DNA from 4 places in the Ruminococcus sp. 1001713B170207_170306_F1 genome. Region 1 is predicted to be linked to each of the others. Evidence: riboswitches for the same ligand, from Rfam matches in the RefSeq annotation. Region 1 holds a riboswitch; each other region holds the start of a gene.
The links. A riboswitch is a leader RNA that binds a small molecule or an ion and turns the genes downstream of it on or off. The one in region 1 is predicted to bind cobalamin.
Positions count from the first base shown of each region.

Region 2: it holds a riboswitch for cobalamin, as region 1 does, so the genes downstream of both, I4V84_RS07150 (sirohydrochlorin cobaltochelatase) here and I4V84_RS08060 (cysteine-rich small domain-containing protein) in region 1, are expected to answer to the same signal.
Region 3: it holds a riboswitch for cobalamin, as region 1 does, so the genes downstream of both, I4V84_RS16555 (hypothetical protein) here and I4V84_RS08060 (cysteine-rich small domain-containing protein) in region 1, are expected to answer to the same signal.
Region 4: it holds a riboswitch for cobalamin, as region 1 does, so the genes downstream of both, I4V84_RS08940 (ABC transporter substrate-binding protein) here and I4V84_RS08060 (cysteine-rich small domain-containing protein) in region 1, are expected to answer to the same signal.

Region 1 is NZ_JADPEX010000010.1:27,716-33,877, forward strand. Features, by position in the region: gene I4V84_RS08050 (C40 family peptidase) at 1-425, shown strand, start outside; gene I4V84_RS08055 (GDSL-type esterase/lipase family protein) at 595-1,641, shown strand; cobalamin riboswitch at 1,733-1,921, shown strand; gene I4V84_RS08060 (cysteine-rich small domain-containing protein) at 2,382-2,690, shown strand; gene I4V84_RS08065 (phosphatase) at 2,814-3,527, opposite strand; gene I4V84_RS08070 (BMC domain-containing protein) at 3,807-4,184, shown strand; gene I4V84_RS08075 (EutP/PduV family microcompartment system protein) at 4,191-4,664, shown strand; gene I4V84_RS08080 (class II aldolase/adducin family protein) at 4,912-5,778, shown strand; gene I4V84_RS08085 (aldehyde dehydrogenase family protein) at 5,851-6,162, shown strand, end outside.
Region 2 is NZ_JADPEX010000008.1:80,198-86,359, reverse strand. Features, by position in the region: gene I4V84_RS07155 (hypothetical protein) at 1-134, opposite strand, end outside; gene I4V84_RS07150 (sirohydrochlorin cobaltochelatase) at 270-1,574, opposite strand; cobalamin riboswitch at 1,778-1,954, opposite strand; partial or broken gene I4V84_RS20405 (DUF6783 domain-containing protein) at 2,026-2,127, opposite strand; partial or broken gene I4V84_RS20400 (DUF6783 domain-containing protein) at 2,104-2,214, shown strand; gene I4V84_RS07145 (metal-sensing transcriptional repressor) at 2,376-2,759, shown strand; gene I4V84_RS07140 (heavy metal translocating P-type ATPase) at 2,859-5,543, shown strand; gene I4V84_RS07135 (glucose-6-phosphate isomerase) at 5,885-6,162, shown strand, end outside.
Region 3 is NZ_JADPEX010000031.1:24,013-30,174, forward strand. Features, by position in the region: gene hisD (histidinol dehydrogenase) at 1-624, shown strand, start outside; gene hisB (imidazoleglycerol-phosphate dehydratase HisB) at 621-1,208, shown strand; gene hisI (phosphoribosyl-AMP cyclohydrolase) at 1,337-1,681, shown strand; gene I4V84_RS16550 (VanW family protein) at 1,795-3,225, shown strand; cobalamin riboswitch at 3,329-3,502, shown strand; gene I4V84_RS16555 (hypothetical protein) at 3,700-6,162, shown strand, end outside.
Region 4 is NZ_JADPEX010000012.1:22,885-29,046, reverse strand. Features, by position in the region: gene I4V84_RS08950 (ABC transporter ATP-binding protein) at 1-214, opposite strand, end outside; gene I4V84_RS08945 (iron ABC transporter permease) at 211-1,296, opposite strand; gene I4V84_RS08940 (ABC transporter substrate-binding protein) at 1,298-2,290, opposite strand; cobalamin riboswitch at 2,408-2,605, opposite strand; gene I4V84_RS08935 (inositol monophosphatase family protein) at 2,932-3,708, shown strand; gene I4V84_RS08930 (TIGR04100 family radical SAM protein) at 3,896-4,537, opposite strand; gene I4V84_RS08925 (bifunctional hydroxymethylpyrimidine kinase/phosphomethylpyrimidine kinase) at 4,689-5,660, opposite strand; gene I4V84_RS08920 (PLP-dependent aminotransferase family protein) at 5,770-6,162, shown strand, end outside.

The DNA.
Region 1 (6,162 bases):
TTGATTATAATTCCGATGCAAGCAGCTCCGGCAGTTCCTCAGATAGTTCTTCTGACAGTTCATTAGCCAGCAGTTCTTCAGGTTCTGGCTCTTCTGTTGTATCCTATGCAACACAGTTTGTTGGAAACCCATATGTATGGGGAGGAACAAGCCTTACCAGTGGTGCTGACTGCTCCGGCTTCGTGCAGAGTGTATATGCAAACTTTGGCGTAAGTCTTCCAAGAACATCTTATGAGCAGCAGAATGCCGGATATGAAGTATCCTATGCGGATGCTCAGCCAGGCGACCTGATCTGCTATGGCGGACATGTTGCAATTTATATGGGAAATGGACAGATTGTCCATGCATCCAATGCCAGAGATGGCATCAAGGTCAGCGATAATGCTGCATACAGAACGATTACTTCTGTAAGACGTCTTGTGTAATCTGAATAAATGAATTTGTGAGCCCTTTCCGGAGATGAAAATCCGGAAGGGGCTTTTTACTGAAAATAATGTGGAAAAGCAAAGAAAAAAGAAGTATAGTAAGAATAAAAGTATTGTCTGAAAATCGTAACATAAATATTTCGTATAGCCAGATGAGAGGTGGAGAAAAATGCTTAGCCATTATCAGATGAAGGAAATTCCATATTTAAGAATATTAGGAAGAACGAATGGCAGTCTGGAACCGGTAACACTATTTTGGACCGCTTCCGGAATTGAACTGAATGTAAAAGCAACAGAAATATGGGTGAAAATCCGCTCCGATTATGATGTTTTTGAGCCATGGGTGGATGTGATCGTAGACGGCGTATTGTCCCAACGGCTTATAGTAAATAAGGGAGAACAGGAAATCTGTCTTTTCCGTAATATGGAAAGGGATAAGGTAAGAAATGTAAAGCTTCTTCGTGATACCCCTGCGTTTCCCACAGATGAAAAAACATTGCTTCAGCTTCTGGAGGTTGAAACTGACGGTGAGTTTTTACCTCTTGAAACACCAAAGCTCAGATTGGAGGTAATAGGGGACAGCATTACCTCTGGTGAGGGCGGCAGCGGTGCAGGAGAAGAAATGACATGGAATTCCTTTTGCTTCAATGCCGTGGATAATTATGCATATATGGCAGCAAAAGAACTGGGCGCGGTGTACAATTGCATCAGTCAGAGCGGCTGGGGCGTTTTCTGTTCCTGGGAAGGCAATGAGCAGCAGGCAATCCCGCTATATTATGAGCAGGTGTGCGGTCTTTTAAATGGAGAAAGAAACAAACAACTGGGTGCTATGGAAAAATGGGATTTCCAGAAGTTTCAGCCTGATGTGATCGTAGTGAATCTGGGGACAAACGACAGCAGCGGCACGAAGAATATGGACAGAGTTGGAAAGGCTGTGGAAGACTTTTTGAGAAAACTGCGCGTATGTAATCCAGAAAGCTATATTCTGTGGTGTTATGGAATGCTTGGAGCTGAGATTTTGCCTACGCTTGAGAAAGCAGTGGGGAATTATAAAAGAAAAACAGGGGATGAGCGCGTGGAATTTGTGAAGCTTCCGGATACACAGGAAGGAGAATTTGGATCAAGGCAGCACCCTGGGCACAGATCTCATGAAAAAACAGCGAAAATCCTGATGGAGAAGATTCTGGAGAAGCTGACGCTGCTGTTCACGCCGTGACAGCACCATCAGGTTGATAAAAAAATAACAAAAAATCCTTTCAAATGGTTGACAAAGACAGTGACCGGTGGTAATATGATGTCAGTATAATTCCATAGTGAACATATTAAGTGCTGACAGCTATAAGCTGGCAGAAAGAGGGAATCAGGTGAGAAACCTGAGCGATCCGGTCACTGTAACAGAGGAGCGAATCTCATAGTCCATTGTGCTTACGCATGAGAAGGAGAGAGGAAGTGATGATTCTGGAGCCAGGAAACCTGCTTGGTATGGCGAGGTTAAACTTCCGATGAAAGTGTAACAACCAGTTTTGGGGAATCCGCAGCCCTGAGATGTTGTCCGCTTTTGTGAGTGGACATTTTTTATGGAATGATCGCCTGTTCAGAAGAATTATACAGATTAAATGGCAGGCGATACTACTTCGGATGAAACCGTTCCCTCCGCGTATATATGAACGGATCATATTCTACCCCGGAGTAGCATCGCTCCCTCTTAAATAATGATGATTCAGAAGCCGCATATGCGGTATTTTTTTTACACTTTTCCTGAGCCTGTTTGTAGAATTATTCTCGTAATCTCCTGCAGGGTGTGACGCACATCTTACAGAAAGCCTTTTTTAAACACGCTCTGGCAATATTCTATTCCTGTAAGCGGGAGTCATTTTTATCATTTGATTTTTGTGCATTACGAAATAGAATATAAAGAATATTTTGTTTTGAGTTGTATGAGATAAGGAGAGAAATATGGAGAAAAAATATTGGGAAGACAAAGAATACGCTTATTTCAGCCATAAGAAATGTGAGTATTTTCCATGCCATAAAGGAGCTGATCCAGAGAACTTTAACTGTCTGTTCTGCTATTGCCCGCTTTATGCCCTTGGAGAAAAATGCGGCGGAAATTTCAAATATAATGAGAAGGGATTTAAAGATTGTACGAATTGTCAGCTACCTCATAAGAAGAAAAACTACGGTTATGTGACAGGAAAATATCAGGAACTTGCTGCGATGATGCAGAAAGTAAGAGAAGCAGATCATAAAAATGAAAATGAGTAATCAAAGAAATAAGTATAAAAAACTCTCCGGAATATATACGAAGTTAAGCTTACGTATTTATATTTCTCGGAGAGTTTTTGCGCAACGCAAAATTCCATTGGAATTCTGCAAGCTGGATCCTTTTTATCGTATGCTTAACAGCATCTTTAATTTCGGAATCTGGTTGTTGAGAATCAGACCCTCTGGAAACATAGCATTATGAACGAAATCAGCGGCATAAGTGAAGTCTCCAATATGCTCTGTTCCATGACTGTCACTGGAAAGCACGATTGGAACCAGATACTTCCGGCAGCAGGACAGGATCTGCGCGCAGTTGGCATGGGTATCGCCCCGATATCCGTAAGGTGCCAGGGAAGCTTCGTTGATCTCAAGGAGAACACCGTTTTCACCGGCAGCCTTTACAACTGCGTCGTAATCTATGTCATACTGGGGATTATCAATGTGTCCCAGGATCTTTATAACCGGATTCTTCATTACGTTCAGAAAAGCAGCAGTATTTTCTTCCCTGGTCTTTGGCCGGAAATTCTGATAATGCATGCTGGCGATTGCGTAGTCCAGCTTATCAAGAAGCTCCTGTGGCAGATCTGTTTTTCCATCGGTATCCAGAATGTTCAGTTCAATTCCATATAATAATTCCACATCGAAACGCTTCCTGGGCGAATAGATCAGGCTTCGGAAATAAGAAGAAGTTCCGGCAGCCAGAGTGGCTGGTCCGTGGTCTGTGATTCCAAGAAGCTTCAGCCCTTTTTGAGAAGCAGCCTTTGCCATGTCGCTGATGGTGCAGGTTGTGCCGTGTCCGCTGGCAATGGAATGTGTGTGTATATCAGAAAGATACATAAAATCATCTCCTAGTCAAGATTACGTGAATATATGCAGCTGGTAATTTCACTATAAAAGTGTTTTGAAAAGCCATTTACAGTTAACTTTAGTATGCCAGAGGGAAAAAAACATGTCAATCATAAATAAGAAAAAACAGAGAAAACAAATAAAAACAACATTGTACTACAAGAAAAACCACATATAACATGCCAGGAAATGTTGCTTTTTGTTGACACTTGGAAATCAGAAAGGTATAATCAAATCAGATTATAAAAACTCTTTATTCAGGAGGAGAAAATGGGATACACAGATAATATGTCTCCGGAAATGAAACAGAGAATCGTACAGGAGCTTGTGCCAGGCAAGCAGATTTCCCTGGCACATATCATTGCCAATCCGGATAAGATTCTTTACACCAAGCTGGGTCTTGATCCATCTCTGGATTACTCAAGAGCGGCCATTGGGATCATGACTGTAAGTCCGGCAGAAACTGCTATCATTATGGCAGATATTGCGATGAAATCATCTGGCGTTGAACTGGGGTTTGTTGATCGTTTCAGCGGAAGCCTGATCATCACAGGTACTGTGTCGGAAGTAGAAGCTTCTACCAGCGCAATTCTGGACTATGTGGGAAATAAACTGGGCTTTACTTTATGCCCCATTACAAGGACTTGACAGAATATGAAGAAACTTGTTCTGATCGGTCGCAGCGAGGCTGGAAAAACTACTTTGACCCAGGCCCTGCATGGTGAAAAAATACATTATCATAAAACACAATATGTAAATAATTTTGATGTGATCGTAGATACGCCAGGAGAGTATGCCCAGACGAAAGGTCTGGGACACGCCCTGGCGTTGTATACATATGAATCAGATGTGGTAGGGCTGCTGGTATCTGCCACGGAACCGTATTGCCTTTTTCCACCTTGCATTACCTGTATGGCCAACCGTGAAGTAATTGGAATTGTTACCAAAATCCACAATCCGGATGCAAATGTAAAACTTGCCACGTCCTGGCTGGAGCTTGCCGGCTGTAAAAAAATCTTTTATGTAGACTCCAGGCAGCAGGAGGGCATTCCGGAGATTTTGGAATATCTCAGGGAAGATGGCGATGTAATGCCGTGGGAAAAAGATGCCTCTGATCCTGTGAATTAGAAAATAGCTGCCAAATGGGGAAAAACAGTAAAACCACGAAAAACAACATAGCAATCTAGAAAAAAATCCACATAAAACAACATAAAACAACGGAAAAACCTTGACTTATAATGTGGAATGGTGTAAACTTACAACATAACCAAAAAAAGTAACAGGCTAGCTATGCCTAGCCATGATAAGTTACCCGGTGCGGTACTATAACATACATAATCCACCGCACCTGAATGTGCTTAAGGAGGAAAAAAGCATGGTAAACGAATACGAAATCAAAAAACAGATTTGCGACATCGGAAGAAGAATCTATAACCGCAACATGGTTGCTGCAAATGATGGAAACATCTCTGTAAAACTGAATGACAATGAGTTCCTTTGCACACCTACTGGTGTATCCAAAGGCTTTATGACTCCAGAGTTCATCTGTAAAGTAGATGCAAAAGGAAATGTTCTTCAGGCTAACCCGGGATTCAAACCATCATCTGAGATCAAGATGCATATGAGAGTATATGAGAAGAGACCTGATGTAGGATCTGTTGTACATGCTCATCCAATTTATGCAACATCTTTTGCTATTGCCGGTATTCCGCTTACACAGCCAATCATGCCAGAGGCAGTTATCGCTCTTGGATGTGTTCCGATCGCTGAGTATGGTACACCTTCTACAATGGAGATTCCGGATAACCTTGAGAAATATCTTCCATATTTCGATGCAGTTCTTCTTGAGAACCACGGAGCTCTTACCTGGAGCACAGACCTGAACGCTGCATACATGAAGATGGAGTCCGTAGAATTCTATGCACAGCTTCTGTATCAGAGCAAACTTCTTGGAGGCCCGAAGGAATTTGATAAAGAGAACATTAAGAAACTTTATGAGATCCGTCGTAAATTCGGTATGCCTGGAAAACATCCGGCAAGCCTTTGCCAGAACAAAGATGGCATGAACTGCCATAACTGCGGTGGTGCATGTCACAACGAAGACTATAAACAGTTCCCAGGATATCAGTATGATTTCGTTGGCGGCAACTGCGATGCTCCGGCAGCAGATACAGCTAATGCAGATGCAGAGTTAGTAGCTAAGATCACCAAACAGGTTATGGCTCAGTTAGGACTGAAATAATCAGAAAATATAAAGGCCGCAGCTGTGAGAGAATCAGGCAGCTGCAGGCAATTGTTAAGGAGGAACAATCTCATGCCAATCAGCGAGAGCATGGTACAGGATATTGTACAGGAAGTTATGGCGAAAATGCAGATTGCAGACGCTCCGGCCGGTAAACATGGAATTTTCACAGATATGAACGAGGCCATTGAGGCTGCGAAAGCTTCCCAGAAGATCGTTCGGAAAATGTCCTTGGACCAGAGAGAAAAAATTATTACCTGCATTCGAAGAAAAACAAAAGAAAATGCAGAAATCCTTGCACGTATGGGTGTTGATGAGACCGGAATGGGAAATGTAGGAGATAAGATCCTGAAACATCATCTGGTAGCAGATAAGACCCCTGGT
Region 2 (6,162 bases), on a different contig from region 1:
GCGGCATTCTCTGCACCATCTGTGGTTTCCTCTGCCTCAGCCTCTGTGGCTTCTGCAAATGCCGGGAATGCAGTTCCTACTGTCATAGCGGAAATACTTACAGCTGTTAATAAAATGACTAATGAACGTTTCATAATAACTCTCCTTGCTTTTTCTTTATTTACGGTACACTTGTGTGTGCCGTATTTGTTTTATTACTCAAACAGCTGCCCCACAGTGTAGGAGCAGCTGCTTTTGTTCTGTTGCAATAACAATTTATACCAGGATAATTATTTCGCGATGGAATCAATAGCTGCCTGAGTATGAGCTACATAAAGCTGCTCAACAGCGTCAATTCTTCCAAGACCTTCGATCTGGCAGTCAATCTCATCGAAATCTCCAGAAGCCTCGAACATGCTCTTCCAGGAGTCATCATCATCACCAGCCATATCATTGTTTGCATGGTCACCAGCAACAACCATAAGCGGACGAAGGATTACTTTCTTGAATCCGGCATCTTTTACTTTATTGATAACTTCATCACAAGCTGTATCCTCTGGCTCACCTTCTACAGTACCGATGAATGCGTTTGTGAATTCAAGTTTCTCCATCTGGGTCTGCATCTGATCATATGTAACGTTTGCTGTATGGGAAGTACCATGTCCCATGAATACAAATGCGGTTCCATCTTCTGCAGCTGCTTCCATGCTGTCATATCCAGCTTCTTTTACAGCTTCATCTGTGATTGCCTGAGCAACAGCAGCTTTGTCATCGTTGATAACGGTAGCGTCATCGCCAACCTCACCAAGCATTGGTTCAGCGATTGCTACAGATTCAAATTTATCTTTGTAAGCATCAATAGCTTCTACCATCTCATCGTACTCAGCACCATGCATAAGATGTGTAGGCTGAACTACAAGATTCTTAACACCGTTTGCTACTGCACGGTCAAGTGCCTGCTGCATGTTATCAATCTTCTCATCATCTCTTGCCTGTACATGGTTGATAATGATCTGAGCGGTAAATGCTCTTCTTACAGACCAATCCGGGAATGCTTCTGCAAGAGCATCCTCGATTCCTTTGATATCCTCTGCACGGCTGTCGTTAAAGGAAGTACCAAAGCTTACTACAAGAAGCTCATTCTCACCGATCTCGTCCTGATTACGCGGATCATCCTTGGAAGCATCACCTGTGTCACGTCCGAAATACTCTGGACTTGCCTCTTCTCCCTCTACAAGCTCTTTCTGAGCATCTGTAAGGGCATCCCATGCTTCTTTAGCTTCCTTGCACTGCTCATCTGTATCATCTGTTCTCTCCTGAACATAAATAGCATCGATAAGTGCTGCTACTTTATCAGCCGCTTCCTTATCTGCATCTGCAGTGTCATCAGCTGCTTCTGCATCGTCTGTTGTCTCAGCATCATCAGCTGCTTCAGCATCGTCAGCTGCCTCAGCATCATCAGCTGTCTCAGCATCGTCTGTTGTCTCCTCTGCTGCTTCCTCTGTCTCTGCAAATGCAACAGTTGCTGTTGCTGCTGTCATGCTTGCTGCCATAGAAGCTGCAAGAAGGATTGCTAATAAAGATTTTCTTTTCATTTCTTTTTCCTCTTTTTTTTGTATTTCCGGATAGAATCACGTATAAAGAATCCCATGGGAAATCTATCACCAATCTCCCATTGCATAAAAACAGCCGCATTTTCTGCGACTGCACACATTCTCATATACACACTTTTCTTCCAAAAAACATTCAGGAAATATTCATGTATCGTTATGAGAATACAGGTTCTGTGTACCGCAGACCTAAGATTCCACGCCAAGGCAGTTCTCCTGACTTCGGTCAACACTGCTCCCCCTTCCCGGTTTCCCAGTGGGCTCTGAAGCAGTTCCCTTACACAGTGACGGCATCGTTCCGGACTCTCACCGGATTCTCTTTTGCGCATCATGTTCATGATGCAACCTTCGCGCTATAACCATTATACATATTCGACTCGGATATTTAATATGTACCATATTATTATATATTTTTTATGAACTTTTTATGTATTTTTTATGAACTAAAGTATGTTTGAAAAAGGCTTTCTGCAAGATGTGCGTCACAATTTGTGGGAGATTTTGTCCTGATGAGGGCGCCGTAGCGGGCTACGGCAACTGAATTCGGGCAAAATATACCGCAAAGTGGGGCGTGCAGATTGCGGGAATAATTTTTCAAACAGATTACTATTCACTCCGTTCATAGCAACACGCTTCGCGATACACAGGAATCATGCTTTCGCATGGTTTCGCGCCGCAATTCTCAGGTTTTCTGTGAATTACTTATTGACAAATACCCCGCCAGGGTATATATTGGTTTCATCAAATACATACCCCTAAGGGGTATATAAGGAAAGGAGTCCGCCTATGACAGCTGATTATAAATCCGAATCCTGCTGCAGCCACACCGCAGCCGATCCTGCAACTCTTTCCAGCCAGGAACCTACCAAGAAGGTCTGTTCCTGCTGTTGTACCAAGCACACCGATCGTTCCGAAGCAGAGCGCAGGAAGCTGGTAAACCGTCTGAAACGTATTGAAGGCCAGATAAGGGGGATTATAGGAATGCTGGAGAATGACGCTTACTGCAACGATATTCTTATTCAGTCAGCAGCTGTAAATGCCGCTGTGAATGCATTTAATAAGGAACTTCTCGCCAATCATATCCGAACCTGTGTGGCAAGAGATATCCGTGATGGTAAAGACGAAACCATTGATGAGCTGGTTGCAACTTTGCAGAAGCTAATGAAGTGAGATACCAGCGCATTCCGAATGTGTACCTGCCTGCGGAGGTACGAATGCGCAGAGCAGTCCGTTGGTATCGAAACACTGTATTCGAAGGAGGAATTTATTATGGAACAATACAACGTCACCGGCATGAGCTGTGCAGCCTGCAGCGCCCGTGTGGAAAAAGCGGTAAACAAGGTTCCGGGAGTTACTTCCTGCTCCGTAAGCCTGCTTACCAATTCCATGGGAGTGGAAGGAACTGCCTCAGCCTCTGCCATTGTCTCAGCTGTAGAAGAAGCCGGATACGGCTGCAGCCTGAAGGGTGCTTCCGGTCAGACGGAATCCGTTTCCGATGCTGAGAAAGCCTTGGAAGATCACGAAACGCCACTCCTCAGGAAACGGCTTATTGCCTCAGTAGGTTTTCTTCTGGTGCTGATGTACTTTTCCATGGGACACATGATGTGGGGATGGCCGCTGCCAGCCTGGTTTGATGGCAACCATATCGCCATGGGACTTGTACAGCTGCTTCTTGCAGGAATCGTCATGGTCATCAATCAGAAATTTTTCATCAGTGGCTTCAGGAGTCTGTGGCACCGCTCTCCGAACATGGATACCCTAGTAGCTCTCGGCTCCATGGCCTCCTTTGTATGGAGTGTCTACGCCCTGTTCGCCATGACCAGAGCCCAGGTTGACGGCAATTCCGAACTTGTCATGCACTACATGATGGAATTCTATTTCGAATCTGCCGCTATGATCCTGACCCTGATCACCGTTGGAAAAATGCTGGAAGCCCGTTCCAAGGGCAAGACCACGGATGCCTTAAAAGGTCTTATGAAGCTTGCTCCCAAGACTGCCGTTGTCATCCGAAACGGCCAGGAAGCCACCGTTCCCATTGACCAGGTTGTAAAAGGTGACACCTTTGTTGTTCGCCCTGGTGAAAACATCCCGGTGGATGGTGTGATTATCGAAGGCTCCAGTGCAGTCAACGAATCTGCCCTTACAGGTGAGAGTATCCCTGTTGACAAAGCTGCCGGAGATCTTGTCTTTGCAGCCACAGTCAACCAGTCTGGTTTCATCAAATGTGAAGCTACCCGCGTTGGCGAAGACACCACCCTCTCCCAGATCATCAAAATGGTCAGTGATGCTGCAGCCACCAAAGCTCCTATTGCAAAAATCGCAGACCGTGTTTCCAGTGTTTTCGTACCTGCTGTTATCACCATTGCAATTATAACAACTATTGTCTGGCTGCTTACCGGTCATGAGGCTGGCTACGCCCTGGCAAGAGGAATTTCCGTTCTGGTCATCAGCTGCCCATGCGCCCTTGGTCTTGCCACTCCGGTTGCCATTATGGTTGGAAACGGAATGGGTGCCAAAAACGGTATCCTTTTCAAAACAGCCGTCTCCCTTGAGGAAGCCGGAAAGGTTCAGATCGTAGCCCTTGACAAAACCGGAACCATCACAAACGGTCAGCCGGAGGTTACTGACATTCTCCCTGCAGACGACGTATCTGAGAACGATCTTCTCACCCTTGCCTACGCCCTTGAAAAAAAGAGCGAGCACCCTCTTGCGAAAGCCATTCTGGAAAAAGCTGCAAGCCTTGGTCTTACAGCCCAGGAAGTCACAGAATTCCAGGCTCTTCCCGGCAATGGACTCTCTGCGAAGCTTGGCGCTTCCACGCTTATCGGCGGAAGCATGAAATACATCAACACTCTGGCAGCTGTCTCTCCGTCTCTTATGAACCAGGCCGAGAAGCTTGCCGAAGCAGGAAAAACTCCTCTTCTTTTCGCAAAAGATGGAAAACTTCTTGGAATCATTGCAGTTGCTGATGTAATCAAACCGGACAGTGCACAGGCAGTCAAAGAGCTTCAGAATATGGGTATCCACGTAGTTATGCTTACCGGAGACAACAAGCGCACGGCCAGAGCCATCGGCGCACAGGCAGGTGTTGACCAGGTTATTGCAGGCGTCCTTCCAGATGGAAAAGAGAGCGTCATCCGCTCCCTGAAGGAAAAAGGCAAGGTTGCCATGGTTGGCGACGGAATCAACGACGCACCAGCCCTTACCAGAGCAGATATTGGTATTGCCATCGGTGCCGGAACGGATATAGCCATCGATGCAGCAGATATTGTCCTTATGAAAAGCCAGCTTTCCGACGTGCCAGCTGCTATCCGTATGAGCCGCGCTACTCTTCGCAACATCCACGAGAATCTCTTCTGGGCGTTCTTCTACAATGTAATTGGTATTCCGCTGGCTGCCGGCGTATGGATTCCAATTTTCGGATGGACCCTGAACCCGATGTTCGGCGCTGCTGCCATGAGCCTTTCCAGCTTCTGTGTAGTTACCAACGCGTTGAGACTGAACCTATTTAAGATTCACGATGCAGACAAAGATAAAAAAATCAAGAATCCGGTTTCCATAGAATCCAATTCTGGAAATATTACCGATTCCCCTGAAGCGTTATCTGCGATTTTCTCAAAATCATTCAATACAGATAAAACTTCAGACGCAGAACAGACGATTAATAACAGCTGCAAGCTTTTGAACGAATGCAGCGATATTAATAACAATACTAACAAAAAGGAGAATAATACCATGGTAAAAGTGACAGTTAATGTAACAGGAATGATGTGCGGACATTGCGAAGCACACGTAAACAAAGCAATCCAGGAAGCATTTGGGGTACAGGATGTTGTATCCTCCCATGATGCCGGAACTACTATTTTCTCAGCACCAGAGAAAGTGGACGAGGACAAAATCCGCCAGGTAATCAAAGACGCTGGCTATGAAGTAACCGGAATTACACAGGAGTAATCCATCCCTCACATTCAACTTGACCAATGCAGAAACCTATTGCAAAGGTCCGTTCAAACAGTCGACAGAAACATTTTTCAGCTTCTGTCGGCTGTTTTTTTACTTCTATCCCCTCTTTTTCTCCAGCTTTTATGTTCTTTTTTTCATATCAGCCCCATTCTTTCTTATATTAATGTTAATTTTTCAAGAATCTTCATCCTTGCATTGAAATTCTATAAATTTTTCAGTATAATGATTTCGATACGGGTCTCACAGTGAGACTCCTTTGAGAGCATAATCCGTTGCTGAACAAGCTTTGAACAGCAACTATAGTCTCAACCATTTAAAGGAGGAATTATATTATGGCAACATGGAAAAATCTTGACACACTTGATTCTTTTGGCAAACTGAAAGAGCTTAAGAATCACGTAGACATTGCGGCAGCTCTGTCTGGTGAAGAAGGTGGCAAGCGTGTAGCTGATTATAGTACACCAATGGCAGCTGGTCTTTCTTACAACTATGCAGCCAAAGAAGTAGACGAAACCGTTTTATCCGCACTTGCGAAACTGGCTGACGAGGCACAGCTGATCGACAAATTTCAGGAATTATATAATGGTGCAGTGATCAACACCGGAGAGAA
Region 3 (6,162 bases), on a different contig from region 1:
GATTCCATTGCTGGTCCAAGTGAGATCCTTGTCCTTGCAGATGAAACTGCAAATGCACACTATGTAGCTGCAGACCTTCTTTCCCAGGCAGAACACGATGAGATGGCTTCTGCAATCCTTATTACTACCAGTACAGAACTGGCACAGAATGTAGAGAAAGAGATTGAAGGTTATCTGAAGGTTCTTTCCAGAAAAGAGATCATTGAGAAATCTCTGGAAAATTTTGGATATATCCTTATTGCAGAAGATATGGATGAAGCAATTGAAGCAGCGAATGAGATTGCATCTGAACACATGGAAATTGTCACCAAAAACGCCTTTGAGGTAATGATGAAGGTGCGAAATGCAGGCGCTATTTTCATTGGAGAGTACAGTTCTGAGCCTCTTGGTGATTACTTTGCCGGACCAAACCACGTTCTTCCTACCAACGGAACAGCTAAGTTCTTCTCTGCACTTTCCGTCGACGATTTTATTAAGAAATCCAGTATTGTATATTATTCCAGGTCTGCATTACAGGAAATCCACAAGGACATCATCCGTTTTGCATCCTCCGAGCAGCTAACTGCACATGCCAACTCCATTGCAGTCCGCTTTGAAGAGGAAGATAAAAAGGAGCAGTCATGACAAGAGAAGCTACTGTTGAACGAAATACAAAAGAAACTAAAATTGCCATAAAGCTGAATCTGGACGGAACCGGAAAAAGCAGTCTGGATACAGGTGTGGGATTTTTTGATCATATGTTAGATGGCTTTACCCGCCACGGACTTTTTGATCTGGAGATAAAGGTAAAAGGCGATCTTCAGGTTGACGATCATCATACCATTGAAGATACAGGAATAGTTCTTGGCACAGCTATTAAAGAAGCAGTTGGAGACAAGAAAGGAATCAGACGTTATGGAAGCTGCATCCTTCCAATGGATGAGTGCCTGGTGCTTTGCGCCATTGATCTTGGGGGACGCCCGTATCTTTCCTTCGAAGGTGCGTTTACCAGTGAAAAAATTGGAGATATGTCCACAGAAATGGTGAAGGAATTCTTCTACGCCATTTCTTATACGGCAGCCATGAATCTTCACATTAAGGTTCTAACACCGGGAAATAATCACCATATGGCAGAAGCCATGTTCAAAAGCTTTGCAAAGGCGCTGGATATGGCGGTAGCTTATGATCCTCGTATTACAGATGTGCTTTCTACGAAGGGAAGTCTCTAAAGGCAGAATAAACAGAATTACAATTAAGACGATATGATATATGCCACTTGTTTTCATTTTTTTCGAATTGAGCATGAAAGCAGGTGGCATAATTGCAGAAGAATTTTTCATAAAGGAGTATTAAAAATATGGAACAGAACCAATTAAAGTCCAAAATGTCCTGGTCAGATTTCAAATTAAACAGTGACGGCATGGTTCCGGTTATTGTGCAGGATTACAAAACAGACGAAGTTCTTATGCTTGCGTACATGAACGAGGAAGCATACCTTACCACTCTGAAGCTGGGAAAAATGACTTACTGGAGCCGTAGCCGCAACGAGCTCTGGACCAAAGGACTAACCTCCGGTCATGTTCAGTATGTGAAATCATTGACTATTGACTGTGATAATGATACAATTCTGGCAAAAGTAGAGCAGGTAGGGGCTGCATGCCATACCGGAAACCGGACATGCTTTTTTACCCCATTGCTCTAAAGCCTGTTTGAAAAATCATTCCTGCAATCTGCACGCCCCACTTTGCGATATATTTTGCAGAAAGCCTTTTTCAAACACGCTCTAAAAAAGACTGCAAAAGGTAAAATTATTACATGAAAAAACAAGTGAAAAACGGTGTGATCAAAGTTCTGATCCTGGTTCTGATTCTGGCAGGTGCGTATGGGCTGTGGTGTCATTTTCTTACAGATAATGTAATCTGGAAGAAGCTTAAAATAAACGGCATAGCCATTCAGGGAATGACCAAAGAGGAAGCCATTGACGCAATTTCAAAAGATTTTCAGGAAAAATATGAGAACACACAGATGACCATTACCCTGAATGGAAAGAACTTTAAGGTATCCATCTATCCTGTTCTCGGTCTTGATGTAAAATCAATTGTAGAAAGTGCCTATGCTCTTGGACATGGTGCCTGGTTTACTCATGGAACTGACCGCATCGAACTGATGAACAGCAAGACAAAGGAAGAAGTCACCCTTATGCCGGAAGCCAGAAATAAAGACGAACTGGACAAGCTTCTGGAGGATGCTGGAATTTCAAAGGGATCCACCACTATACAGACTTCCTGTGAACTTACAGATACAGAGCTGGTTATCACTAAGGGAAAAACCGGAATCGGTCCGGATATGGATGCACTGAAAGAAGCGATTCTAAAAGCAATTTCCATAGAAGATTATGAAGCTGTTATCGAATGTCCTACTATGAAGACACCGCCAGAGGAACTGGATCTGGAATCCTATTATGAAAAAGTACATACAGATGCCACAGATGCTTCTCTGGGGGAAAATAATGAAATTATTCCGGCAGTTACCGGAATTTCATTTGATGTGAAGTCAGCTGCAAAGAAGCTGGAAAAAGCAAAAGAAGGGGCAAAGATTACCATCTCCCTTGAAATAACCGTGCCCGAAGTTTCTACAGAAGAGATAGAAGCCCTTCCTTATCTGAATCTTCTTGGTACTTATACTACATATGGCGGCGGTACCGAAAACCGTGTTGCCAATTTGAAGCTTGCCGTGGAAGCCTGTGATGGAGTGGAACTTCAGCCAGGACAGATTTTTTCCTACAACGATACTTTAGGTCCACGTACTGAGGAACGAGGGTACAGGGAAGCAACTGTAATTGTAGGAGGCGAACATGCCCAGGATATCGGAGGCGGAATCTGCCAGATTTCCACTACGTTGTTTATGGCATGCCTGCAGTCTGATCTGACCATTGTTGAGCGTCATAATCACGCTGCCCGAATTGATTATGTTGAGGATGGTCTGGACGCAGCAGTGGTGTGGGGAGGTCAGGATTTCCGTTTTCAGAATAATACTGCTTATCCAATTAAAATTGAAGCCTCTTACGATGAAAAAGAGGAAGCCGTAACGGTATCCATTTACGGAACCCAAACTGACAATAATACGGTAGAGATTACTACAGAGCATTCCGATCCAAACACCTGTAAAACCTACCGCAGTGTCTACGATGAGAATGGAACACTTCTCCGCACAGATGAAGTCGGGTACAGTAAATACAAGCAATAACCCTATAAATCTATTGATTTCGACATAACGGTCTGCTATAATGAGGTGAATTGAATAAATCCGTTTTCAGTGCCAGACATATCTGTCTGCTACAGCGTGCAGATTGTGGGAATATTTTTTCAACACGCTCTAAGAGGGAATCAGGTGAAAGTCCTGAACGATCCGGTCACTGTAACCAGGGAGTAGAATCCAGTGAAACCATTGGTATATTGCTGAGAAGGATGGATTCTGTGTTGATCTGTAAGTCAGGAAACCTGCTGAATTCGTTTAATGAAAGCTTCCGAAGAAAGTACTTCATTCTCATTAATATATTTGATAATACAATATATTGAATTTTTAGTGCCTGTTTTCTCAGAGGAAGCAGGCATTTTTTTGAAATAATCCTGTCAGGATTGCCCATTGTACAAACAGGCTCCAGAAGCAATTGGGATTTATTCAAATTATAAAATAATAGGAAGAATCGAGGAAAAAGAAATGAAAAGAAATTCAAAACGCTTTCTTGCACTGTTCCTTTCCGTCGCGATGACGGTCACTCCTGCTGTACTTACACAGGCAGAAAATGAGGATGCAAACGTACAGGTTTCTGTTACACCAACTCCAGAAACAGAGGCGGAGAAGACTGCTGTTGCTGCTGAGACTCCTGTGCAGGAGAACGCAACAGCTGAGGAAGAAAACACTGACACTACAGTAACTCCGGCAGCAGTGGATGCCTCTGCTGTGAAAGAGACACCTGCTGCTACAGAAACACCTGCCTCTGAGACCACTCCTGAGGTTACTGCATCACCTGCTGAAGAAAGCAAAAATGAGGAAGCAGAAGCTCCACAGCCTACAGCTGCACCAGAAACAACAGAAGAGGGCAAAACCGAAGAGACAGATAAACCAGAAACAAAGCCAGAGGATCTGAACCCAGATGGTTCCAACATGACCATTGACAAGGAAGATAACAGTGCATATAAAATGCTTAAAATCAAAAGCTCTTCTGCTGAATTAAATGGTGATAAAATTAAGATAACCCTCAATACTGACGGAAAGAACTATGAGAAGCTTTATCTTGGTTCTAAAGAAGATCCTGACGAAGCAAAAAATGCAGCAGCAATCGTTGGTACAGAAAATGAAGATGGTTATACTTTCATTTTTGAGGTTCCTGCCAGTGAACAGGTCCAGACTTTCAGCATCGTACCATTTTCTGTAAAAAATCAGAAATGGTACACAAATATGGCTTTGAAACTGAACGTTCCAGGAATGAAAGCCCCGGAACCAACAGCTACTCCAGAGCCAACTGCAGCCCCTGAGCCAACTGCCACTCCACTGCCAACTGCAGCTCCAACCCAGGCACCAGCCCAGAATGAGATTACAGATGCCGGAATCAAGCTTGTAAAAGAAAACGGTGATGAATTTGCAATGTTCGTAATCACCGGTTCCACTGTAAAGGTTTCGGAGGATAAATATATTGTCACACTTTCTACCGCAAAACAGAATTATGACATGATCTATCTTGGCAGTGCCAGTGACTCTGATAAAGAAGCAAATTCCATCAAAGGAGTAGAGAACAGTGCAGGAGGCTATACCTACACCTTTGAAGTTACTGCAAGCAAGGAAGCTCAGACAATAGCAGTCGTTCCTCATTCCAAGAAGAGCCAGAACTGGTACGCAAAGGGTATATTGACGATTACCGTACCGGCGGTTCCAGGATATGGAGAGGCTGCTCCAACACCGGAACCAACTGTTTCCCCAGAGCCTACCGAAGCACCGGTTGAGACTCCTGCACCAACTGAAACTCCAGTGCCAAGCACAACTCCGGAAGCAGCCACCACCCCAGAGCCAACAGCAACCCCTGCTCCAGGCAGCTGTGCAAGCGGAATTTATAATATTACAGTAAACTCCAGTTCATCTATGTTCCGTGTAATTGACTGTGTCCTTACTTCCAAAAACGGAAAAATGACAGCTGTTCTTACTTTAAGCGGAACTGGTTACGACTATCTATGTCTGGGAACAAAAGAAGAAGCTGCCGCAGCAGATTCCTCCACCTGGGTTCCATATGTGGCAGACGCAAATGGCAAATATACATATGAGATTCCTGTTGAAGCCCTGGACAATGGAATTGCAGTTGCTGCTTTTTCCCACAAAAACCAGATCTGGTATGACAGGATCCTGACTTTCCAGTCCAGCACTTTAAATAAGATAGGTGACGTACAGGATGATCCGCAGCCAGATACTGCTCCTGACACAACAATCACAGCAACTCCTGCACCCACTGCAAAACCAAATAAAAAACCGACAGCAACTCCTACACCAACAGCAACTCCAAAGCCAGACAAGAAACCGGAAGAGGAATCCAAATACGAATCTGACTTAAGCGGCGGAACAGCATCTGTAAACAGTTCTACTACATTAGCAGATGGAACCTACACTCCTGACAGTTTCTCCTGGTCTGGTGGTTCTGGAAAGGTCAGCATTTCCTGTAACAAAGTTACGGTAACAAATGGTCAGGCATATGCGACTATTGTATTCAGCAGTGAATATTACGGTTATGTAAAAGCCAATGGAAATAAATACTACGGTGCATGCGGCGGCGGAACTTCTACTTTCACAATTCCGGTAGCACTGAACCAGAATAATACGATCATTGGTATGACAACCAGAATGTCCCAGGCTCATGAAATCACTTACACCATTTATATCGCTTTAAAGGGTGCAAACGATCCGAAGAAAACAGACAAGGATAACCCAGCTGATGACAACAGCATGCTTTCCACAGGAAACAAGAAGCTGGATGATTCTGCACCAGAGATCACAGGTCTTGAGTATAAAGACGAAACTACTCTTGAGCATGCAAAATACTTTAAGCTTTATCACTACGCAAAGGGTATTACCCTTCTTGAAGTAGATATGACAACAGATACTGCAAGAAAACCGGAAACTGTTGATTCCGGAAAA
Region 4 (6,162 bases), on a different contig from region 1:
TTACCTTATATTCGTTCAGCGGTTTTCCATCCAACATGATCACACCGGTATCTGGCTTCAGTACACGGTAAATACATTTCAGCAATGTACTTTTTCCACTTCCGTTTGGTCCTATGATTCCTACAAATTCCTTTTCCTTTATGGCTGCGTCAATTCCCTTAAGAATCTCATTTCCGCCAAGCTCCACATGGATATCAGAAGCTGTCAGTTTCATGATTTCTCACCTCCGAATCCATAAGATCTGCGTACCAGCAGATAAATAAAGCAAGGTGCTCCGATCATGGATACCAGGATTCCGATTGGGACTTCACTCTTGGGAATAATGATCCTGGAAGCAACATCTGCCCAGATCAGGAAAATGGAACCGCTAAGTGCTGACAGTGGAAGCATTTTCTTGTGATCGGTTCCAAAGAACATTCGTACCACATGAGGAATAATGAGTCCTACAAATCCAATGATACCTGCGGAATATACCACAAAACCGATCAACAGTGCTGTCACTACAAGATACACCTGACGATATCTGTGCAGGTCAGTTCCTAATGTGATGGATACCTCATCTCCAAGCAGCATCATATTGAGAATACGGCTCTGGGTGCAGAAAAACAGGGTTGCTATAAAAACGCAGGGAATAATCACAGCCAGATTTTCCCATTTCGCACCTGCCAGACTTCCCATCAGCCAGAAAGTAACTGTCTGGATTCCATCTCTGTCGCCCGCAATATAGACAACAAAGTTTGAAAATGCACTGCACACACTTCCAAGTGCTGTACCTGCAAGCAGAAGTCGGACCGAATTTGCCCGGCCTCCTATATTTGCAGTGATCTGTACCAGTACAGAAATAAGGAAGGCTCCGATAAATGCGCAGATTCCAATAGAGTTGGAGCCAAATACGGCTCCAACTCCAAGAAAGATTGCCACTGTTGCACCAAGAGATGCACCAGAGGAAATACCCAGAATATACGGATCTGCAATCGGATTTTTCACAATGGCCTGCATTACCACACCTGCAACTGCCAGACCCATGCCAACGGCTGTTGCAAGAAGAATACGGGGAAGGCGGATAAACCATACAATATCGGACATGGCTCCTACACCATAAACCTCCGGATCCCCGATTCCAAATAATTTATACAGAATAACACTATACACATCTTTCACGGAAAGATCTACAGAACCAATGGTAACTGCAGTCAGAATGGATATCACCAGAAACACAGCCAGTAATATCACCGCCAGCACATAAATCGGCTTTCCATGAAAAATTCCATTTTTAAAATCCGGTTTTCTTTTCATTTTATTCGTACAGATCCGGATATAATGCTTTTGCAAATGTCATAATTCCATCATAGGTTCTGACACCGCTGCAGTATACCTCGTTCAGGTTTACAGAGAATACTTTGTTGTTCTTAACTGCAGAAAGGCTTGCATATGCAGGGTTATCTGTAATATCAGCGATTGCCTCATCAGCTGTCATAAATCCATCATAGTTGATCATGAATAATACATCCGGATCAGCTGCAATCAGATCCTCTGCACCAACGTTTTCAGAGTTCTCTGCACCAAGCTTCAGCTCTGCACCAAGTGTCTCCGGAATATTTCCGCCAAGTGTCTCTGTTCCATATACACGGAAGGAATCTCCCTCATCCTCAAGAACTGCTACAGATAACGGGTCTGTTCCTTCTACATGCTCTTTTACTTTATCAATCTCACCCTTCATCTGATCAACGATTTCTTCTGCCTTGTCTTCGCAATCAAAGATCTTGCCAAGGTTCAGGATATCCTCATATTCGTCTTCAATTGTACGTGGGAACTCAGAAGCCGGTCCCTTTGCAGCACTGTTCAGGGACATGTATGTATTTACATCTCTCTCCTGCCAGAAGCTTACATCAGAAAGCCAGTCATCACTGAAAGAAGAATACCATGCCGCAATAAAATCAGGCTCCATTGCAACAACTTCCTCTTTGGATGGCTTGGTATCCATATACTGAATCTTGTCAAATTCATCTTTTAAATCCTCACGCACATCACCGTCCAGACCGCAAGCAGCTACGATCTTATCACCGAGACCAAGTGCCAGAAGCTCTTCGATATTGGAGTTTGCATATGCAAATACTTTCTCCGGAGCTTTCTCAAAAGTCATTTCAACCGGTTCGTTCTCATAATTGTAGGTTGTGATTGTTACGGGATAATGGCTGTCTCCATCCTCCGCAAATACAGTTGTTCCCATTCCCAGGCTGAGAATTCCTGCCAGACATAACATTCCTGCTGCTGTTTTCATGTTTTTCATGCTTTTTCTCCTTATTTTTTCTTTTGTTTTTTTGTTTTTAAAAGAAAAAAGTCCGCTTCCATGAAAAAGCGGGCATCACAAAAAAACATGATACGAAAGACAGCACTTTACACGGAAGTTTCTTTCTATGAACCAAGCAGGTTTCCTGGCTTACAGCTTAAATCCCCATTCCCTTCTCACATAAAAATGCAATGGATATGAATGTGGCATAACTGAATACAGTGACCGGATCGTTCAGGATTCTCACCTGATTCCCTCTTCTGAAAATAGTACAAATTTTATATATTTTTCAGCACTTGGCACATTTATTCTTTTAAGCAGAATTATTATAACTTACGCTTTAAATAAAGTAAAGATATTTCTTTAGCAATGTTTGACACAGCCAAAAAATATCTTAGCAAACCTGTCTCAAAGTATTGACAGATTGGTTCGTTCCAAGTAAAATATGTGTAATAGAACCCGCCACGCTTAGTCTTGTTTCGGCAAGAATGCGCAACCCGGCGGGACTTTTTATATCCAGAGGTGATCTTCGTTTTTTACAGCTTAATTTTTCATTTGCCCTTCCTTTCCGTTTATGGTAAATTTTCTCTGAATCATACAAATTGTTGAAATTTTTAACATGCGTTAGGAGGTATTTTTACATGAATAAAGAAAACCAAGCCAGAATCATAGAGCTGGTCAAACAGGCCAAACCCTTGATTCTCCAGGAAATGACTCACGAAAAGGTTACCGAAAAAGGGGCTGCCGATTACGTTACCAACGTAGATGTTGCCGTACAAAATTACCTGAAGGAAGCCCTTGAAAAAGAATTTCCTGAAATCCGGTTGATTGCCGAAGAGAAAGAGAACCTTGGACTGAATTCCCGGAAATCTTACTGGATTCTGGATCCCATTGACGGAACCACCAATTTAATCCGGGATTATCATTTAAGCGCAGTTTCTCTGGGACTTTATGAAAACGGGGAAATCACTTTCGGAGTGGTCTATAATCCCTTTACAGAGGAACTCTTCTACGGTGCCAAAGGAGAAGGTGCCTATCTGAACGGAACTCCTATCCATGCGTCCGACCAGCCGGAATTCAAAGATGCTGTGGTGTCTTTCGGCTCCTCTCCTTATGAAAAAAACAGGGCAAAGGACCTGTTCCCGGTATTTTACAATATTTTTATGAACTGTGCAGATTTCAGGCGCACCGGCTCTGCTGCCCTTGACCTTTGCTATGTAGCCTGCGGCAGACAACACGCTTATCTGGAACAAAATCTGAAGCCCTGGGATTACAGCGGGGCTACCGTTATTTTAAGAGAAGCAGGCGGTACCATCACGGACTGGGAAAATAAAGAGCCGCCTTATCTTGCGAATTCGGATATACTGGCCTGTGTACCCCAGTTCCGGGAAATTTTACAACACCTTATAAAAAAATAGGTCTGACCCAAGACCTGGCATTTCAAATGCTTTGCAAATGCAGAAAAATAACCTACAGATATCAAAAGACACCAATGCAGATTTTTCCATTTTTCATAAAATCTCATAGATAAATCCAGCGCACATTTGAAAGTGTCTCCAACTGATTTTATGATGCATCTGCATTGATGTCTTTTTTTCCTCAATTTTATTCCGCCGTATACTCCCGTACTCTCAGCGGAATTCCAAGCTTCTCTGCCACTTTACGGCTTTTCTCAACGTTTTCTTCCTCGATACAGTCTACAACCGTGAATTTCACATTTTCTGTATATTTTTTGCAATCCTGCGCAAATTTCAGCATGGCATCAAAGGCTTTCTCGCCGTAAGCCGGGCGTACCACTTCGTTGTAGGACTTGGCATCTGGCATATTTAAACTGATGGAAACAATATCAACTGCCTGACAGACCTCTTTCGCTATAGAGCGCTTATTGATCAGATTTCCAAGACCGTTGGTGTTCAGACGAAGCTTGATTCCCGGACAGGGCTTCCCATCGCGGTCCAAATGTGCCGGATATTTGCTTCTCATATACTCACTGACGGCGATCAGCTTATCCAGCGCCATAGTAGGCTCTCCATAGCCACAGAAAACCGCTTCCTTGTATCCTGAAAAATCAAAAGCATCAATTGCTTTATAAATCTCCTCCATTGTGGTTTCCTTGTCAAACCATAAAGTTTTTGCCTCTCCTACCGAATTCCCATTGTTGCGGATGCAAAAGGTACAGTTGCAAGGACACTTATTTGTCAGATTAAAATATACCTCATCATTATAACAATATACGATATCTGCCATTATTACACTCTCCTTCTCATCTATATTGCGGTTCGCAGACATTACTTTGCGGCACTATAACTTTCTTTTCCGAAATCATTCGCTATCTCAAAGCACCTTGCGTAACATTGCCAGTGGATATTATCCTTTTACAGCAATTGTTATTCTCTTATCAACTTTTACATAATTCCCCAAGATACGCCTCGAAGCAGACTCCGTCATTCCGGTCTGTTCCTTCCTGTACCGTCTGGGCAATTGCCTTGGACAGAAAATTCACCGCCAGTTCTACGCAGTGCATCATGGACATCTCTTTCACCAGACCGGCACTAAGCACCGAGGCAAACAGGTCTCCTGTTCCAGAATAACTGCCGCCTATTTTTGGGGCAAAACACCAGGACAAATGACCATTTTCCACCACAAGGTTTCCCATCTGCGGCAGACTTGTTTCCTTTGAATTTGGTTTTCCTGCCAGATTTTCTGTCTGCTCAGAAGTTCTACTTAACTTCTGAGTTGAAATTACAGATACCTCTTGAAGAACTGCCAAAACATTCCTCTTGGATTCCACGCCTGTAATCACAGCTGCCTGTAAGCCATATTCTTTTTTCAGCTGCTCCCCAATCTTTCCGATCTGTTCCAGCCTTTTCCTTCCATCCAGTTCCAAAAGGCTGGCATATCTTTTTTCCATCCCTTCTTTCCCATATAAAAGAAGCAGCGCTTCCGTAAGATTGGGCGTAATCACATGGGCGTTTCCCACCAGCTGAAGCATCTTTTCCCGCAGACCTTCTGTATAAATTCCATAAGCACTGCCATTATCTCCCATAACCGGATCCACCAGTACCATGGTCTTCTCTTTCCGGAACCTTCTGAGAAAATCCAGGATCTTATCAGCCTGCTCCTCGTCAGCCAGAAATCCTGTATAGATTCCATCCGGGGAAAATCCCCGTTTCTCCCATTCATCCATGATCTGTTCCATGTGCTCTGTATAATTGTCACAGTAATAGGAAGGATAACCAGTCTGGTTGCTGAGTACTGCTGTTGGCAGCGGTACCGCCTGCACGCCCATCACCGAAATCACCGGAATTGCCGCTGTCAGGGAACATTTTCCAAGCCCTGACAGATCCTGAATTACCGCTATTTTTTTCAAATATATCACTCCTGATTTTTATTGTAAATTTTTCGTTTATATTATAAAATATCACCTAAGTGTATGTACAGAAATATCCAAATTCAACTTTTTTAGAGGGGACAGTTTTATGTTAAACATTGAAAAGAATCAAAACCGCACTACACATCTTTATATGGAAGTTTACGAATACTACCGGAAACTGATCCTGGATGGGAAAATGACACCCGGAAGCAAAATGCCTTCTCTTCGCAAGTGTTCCCAGGAGCTGAAACTTTCCCGCACTACTATTGAAACTGCCTATCTTCAGCTTGCCGCAGACGGCTACATTATGGCAAAAGCCCAAAGCGGCTATTATGTCACAGAGATTGCCTCCCACCAGCATAAAAACAACCAGCCGGGTACTCACAAAGAAACTCATTACCGCTATGACCTGGCATCTTCAGGCGTGGATAAAGAAAGCTTTCGTTTTGACCTGTGGAGCCGTTACATGAAAAGCGCCCTCCGACAGAATGAACGCATG